DNA from 2 places in the Winogradskyella sp. Asnod2-B02-A genome. Region 2 is predicted to be linked to the other one. Evidence: riboswitches for the same ligand, from Rfam matches in the RefSeq annotation. Region 2 holds a riboswitch; the other holds the start of a gene.
What was found. A riboswitch is a leader RNA that binds a small molecule or an ion and turns the genes downstream of it on or off. The one in region 2 is predicted to bind S-adenosylmethionine.

Region 1 (2,407 bases), 890 kb from region 2:
ATGCCTACAGATAGACGAATTAAGTCTTTGGTAACACCTGTAGTCTCTTGAGCGTCGTCACTTAATTGCTGATGCGTTGTGCTTGCAGGATGAATGATAAGTGATTTTGTGTCTCCAATATTGGCTAAAAGTGAGAATAATTTGGTAGTGTCTGCAATTGTTTTTGCAGCTTCGTAACCACCATCTACTCCAAAAGTGACTACACCACTCTGACCTTTTGGTAAATATTTTTCTGCGAGTTTTTTGTATTTACTACTTTCAAGTCCAGGATAATTCACCCATTTTACTTCGGGTTGCGATTCTAGCCATGTTGCTAATTCAAGCGCATTTTCACTATGCTTTAAAATACGTAATTCTAAAGTTTCTAGACCTTGAATAATTTGAAAAGCGTTAAACGGACTCAATGCTCCACCATAATCTCGTAAACCTTCAATTCTAATTTTTGCTATAAATGCAGCAGCTCCAATAGTCTCGCTATACACTAAGCCATGGTAGCCTGCAGATGGTTCTGTGAATTCTGGGAATTTTCCGTTGGTCCAATCAAAAGTACCAGCATCAATGATAATACCTCCAAGTGATGTTCCGTTTCCAGTAATATATTTGGTTAATGAATGAATAACGATGTTAGCACCATGTTCTATTGGATTTAATAAATAAGGTGTCGCAACTGTATTGTCTACAATTAGGGGTACTTTATATGCTTTAGCTTCTTTTGAAATTGCTTCAAGATCTAAAACATCTAACTTCGGATTCCCTAAAGATTCTACAAAAAAGGCTCTGGTGTTTTCTTGTGCTGCTTTTGCAAATTCTTCTGGGTTAGAAGCATCTACAAACGTTGTTGTAATACCATGTCTTGGTAGCGTCACACTCAATAAGTTGTAAGTGCCACCATACAAACTACTCGATGCAACAATGTGGTCTCCAGCTCTTAAAAGTGTTAAAAGTGTAGTAGAAATTGCAGCAGTACCAGATGCTGTTGCAACGGCTGCTATGCCTCCTTCTAATGCTGCTAATCGTTGTTCTAAAATGTCGTTTGTTGGGTTGTTTAGTCTCGTGTAAATAAATCCTGGAACTGATAAGTTGAATCGTCCTGCGGCATCATCAGAGTCATCAAAAACGTATGATGATGTTTGGTAAATAGGAACAGCTCTTGTTCCTGCTGTTTGACTTGTGTCGTGACCTGCGTGCAACGCTTGTGTTGCGAATTTTTGTGTACTCATTTTTCTAAGTTTTTGAGTTAATAAATGATTAAACCAAAAGCCAAATAAGCCTCGTTAGAAGCGTACTTAATAGAAAAATATTATAAAGAAAATGCTAATTACAGATGGGTAATTAGTCTTTAGTTATCTATCCAATTTTCCGATTGATGAATCGAATCATTAAGTAGAATTTAGCACCTTCTTAGTAAATCTAAGGGTTGCTAAGGTTTCGTAGGGTCATTCCCTCCACCTTTCTTGATAACATTTCAGTAAGTGTTTGAACTTTGTGAGCACAAATATTGCAATACAAAAATTAGAATTCCAAATTATTTCTCAATTTTGTGAGTTTTTTGTGAATTTCGCAGAATTAAGAACTGTTCTTTGCTAAATACTTAGTGCGGATAATTTGGCTTACAGGTTTATTTTCAATTTTACTCTCTAGCCAAGAAATAATATCGAGGTATAAAAATGCGCGTCGTTCATACGGATGATCTTCAAAAGTCTTTAAAGTTTTATGTAACTCCTTAAAAGCATTTTTAAGATCGTGTGGGTAAATATCTTGGAGCCCTCTAATGAATTTTATCATTTCCTTTTGCACTTCGTGCAGGTCGTTCATCTTAATTAAAAACTTATAGGTGCTTCGTAAAAGTGTCTCTAAATGGTAATCTAAACCAGCTTCATAATGCGCTACAAGATTTAAAACTCTTGAGAAACAAAGTAAATCTTCGCGCATTGAAAGCGTTTTGTTAGAAATAATTTTATCTAAATATTTTATACATTCTTTGTTGTTTCCAGCGCCAAAATGTAAACTCGCAAATTTGTAATAGAAAATCATTTTGTGATGTGGGTCAATTCTATTACTAAAAGGAATTAAAGCTTTTTCAATTTTAGGGATAAGATGAAGCCCTTCTTCAAAACTGCCGTCAATAAAATGTTGGTTTATACTATGGAAATTAGTGTAAAGAAAAACTAAAGAGGCCACATTTTCATCAGTTGGAAAATTTGGATTTTGAACTGTAGCTTCAAATTCAGCGAATTTTTCTAAGAATTTTGGTTGGTTTCCAATAAAGAATAAGGCTTCTAAAAGATAATTGTTGCCCTTAAGAAAGAATACAGGGTTGAGATTAATCATGCTTGGATTTTCGTAAAATAAATTTACCCATTTTGAAGCATATTTGTAACAATTCAAAAAATCTTGGAGTAAAAAA
Region 2 (2,407 bases):
CTACTTTAAGAATTGCGTTAGCTTCTGCATGTAACACATACCATTTTGTGTAACCTTCATCATCTTCACAATAATTTTCAAAACCTGTTGGTGTACCATTGTAACCATCAGAAATTATCATTCTATCTTTTACAATAATGGCACCTACTTGTTTGCGCTTGCAATGCGAAAGTTTTCCCCATTCTGTTGCCATGCGTAAATAGGCTTTATCGTAACGTAATTGTTTTGTATCTGGCATTAATTCTCGTTCTGGTACAAAGTACAGTATAAGTAACGAATATAAACGGTTAGTATTTTATACACAATTTACTTGTCGTTAAAGTTTTACCAAACTTTTTTCTTTAATTAAATAAATCACTTCCCATAATCATAGGAATCACCAAGCCTGCAACAACTGAGGAGATGACCATAATCCAATCACGACGTGTAACACGGAATATGGTTTGACATAAAAACCCAATAAACAAAACGACAAATACAATAATGACTTGAGCAAGTTCAATACCAAGAGCAAACTCAATAAGTAATTCTAGCTTATTTTCAGATTTACCAGAGAACATTTTAAATTCTCTTGCAAAACCTAATCCATGAACGATTCCGAAAAATAAAGTCGTAAAAAACAACAAACCAATCTTATTCGATTTTGCTTTCTTACCTGTTGTAAAAACATTATAAATTGCTGTAATTAAAATGGTTATAGGTATTAAAAACTCAACCAATTTTCCGTTTACGGTTACAATACTATAAGCTGCCAAAACTAAAGACAGTGTGTGCCCTAAAGTAAACATCGATACGAGTAAAAGCACGCGCTTCCAATCTTTAAAAAGATAAGGAACGGCTAAAACCATTAAAAAAAGTACATGGTCGTAACCATTAATATCTAAAACGTGGTTCATGCCATATTGAACATTAAACCAGAAATTATCTAACATAATTAATTCTTTGGGAAAGTCAAAGTTACAATTAAAAGCGCATAGGTTTCTGTTAAATAAAGTGAATAAAGCTTGGTTTATACTATTTTCTTTCGGAATATTGTATTTCACAAAGTTCAAATAACTTATTGAAATGTTATCAAGAAAGGCAGAGGGATTAGACCCATTGAAGCCTTAGCAACCCTTAAACTTATTAAGAAGGTGCTAAATTCTACGTAATTAGCGATTCATTTATCGTTTAATTGGATAGATAACCCAACGTAATTACACTATTGTAATACAAATTCTATATAACATTTTTCTATTTACACGTCAAATTTTGACGCATTTGAATTTTTGCTTTATCATAAATAAGTAAAACAAAAATGAGTTCAAAACACATAGAAACAGAAGCTATTAGAACGCAAATTGAACGTTCACAATATCTAGAACATTCCAGCCCTTTATATTTAACATCGAGTTACGTATTTGAAGATGCAGAGGATATGCGTGCTTCTTTTGCCGATGAAAAAGAACGTAATATTTACAGTCGTTACTCTAATCCTAATACGTCTGAATTTGTAGAGAAAGTTTGTAAAATGGAAGGTGCAGAACGTGGTTATGCTTTTGCTTCTGGTATGTCTGCTGTGTTTTCAACATTTGCAGCGTTATTAGATTCTGATGACCATATTATTTCATCTCGAAGTATTTTTGGTTCCACTCAAACTTTATTTAATAACATATTACCAAAGTGGAATATCTCAACAAGCTATTTTAAAATTGATGAATTAGATACTATTGAAAGCTTAATTCAACCCAACACCAAGGCTATTTATGCTGAAAGTCCAACGAATCCTGCAGTAGATATTTTAGACTTACAACGTTTAGGAGACCTTGCAAAAAAGCACAACCTTATCTTTATAATAGACAATTGTTTTGCAACACCATACTTACAGCAGCCTATAAAATTTGGTGCAGATTTAGTCATTCATTCGGCTACAAAATTAATGGATGGACAAGGCAGAGTTTTAGGCGGTGTCACTGTTGGTAGTGCAGATTTAATCCAAAAAATATATTTGTTTTCAAGAAATACAGGTCCTGCTTTATCACCATTTAATGCCTGGGTTTTATCTAAAAGTTTAGAAACTTTACCTGTTAGAGTCGATAGACATTGTGATAATGCATTAAAAGTCGCTACATTTTTAGAGGCTAACGACAATGTGAATTTTGTAAAATATCCATTTCTAAAATCACATCCACAATACGAATTAGCAAAAAAGCAAATGAAATTAGGCGGAAACGTTGTTGCTTTTGAAATAAAAGGCGGCATTGAAGCAGGCAGAAAGTTCCTAAATGCTATTAAGTTGTTATCACTTTCCGCAAATTTAGGAGACACCAGAACTATCGTCACACATCCTGCATCAACAACACACGCCAAAATACCAGAAGATGTCCGTTTAGAAACAGGAATTACATCAGGATTAATAAGAGTATCT

Region 1: another riboswitch for S-adenosylmethionine. It lies ahead of ACJJVO_RS14835 (O-acetylhomoserine aminocarboxypropyltransferase/cysteine synthase family protein); the one in region 2 lies ahead of ACJJVO_RS11085 (trans-sulfuration enzyme family protein).

The regions. Positions count from the first base shown of each region.
Region 1 is NZ_JBEFOG010000027.1:1,572,632-1,575,038, forward strand. Features, by position in the region: gene ACJJVO_RS14835 (O-acetylhomoserine aminocarboxypropyltransferase/cysteine synthase family protein) at 1-1,220, opposite strand, end outside; SAM riboswitch class I at 1,341-1,464, opposite strand; gene ACJJVO_RS14840 (hypothetical protein) at 1,567-2,407, opposite strand, start outside.
Region 2 is NZ_JBEFOG010000027.1:685,426-687,832, forward strand. Features, by position in the region: gene ACJJVO_RS11075 (deoxycytidylate deaminase) at 1-238, opposite strand, end outside; gene ACJJVO_RS11080 (HupE/UreJ family protein) at 342-932, opposite strand; SAM riboswitch class I at 1,066-1,189, shown strand; gene ACJJVO_RS11085 (trans-sulfuration enzyme family protein) at 1,298-2,407, shown strand, end outside.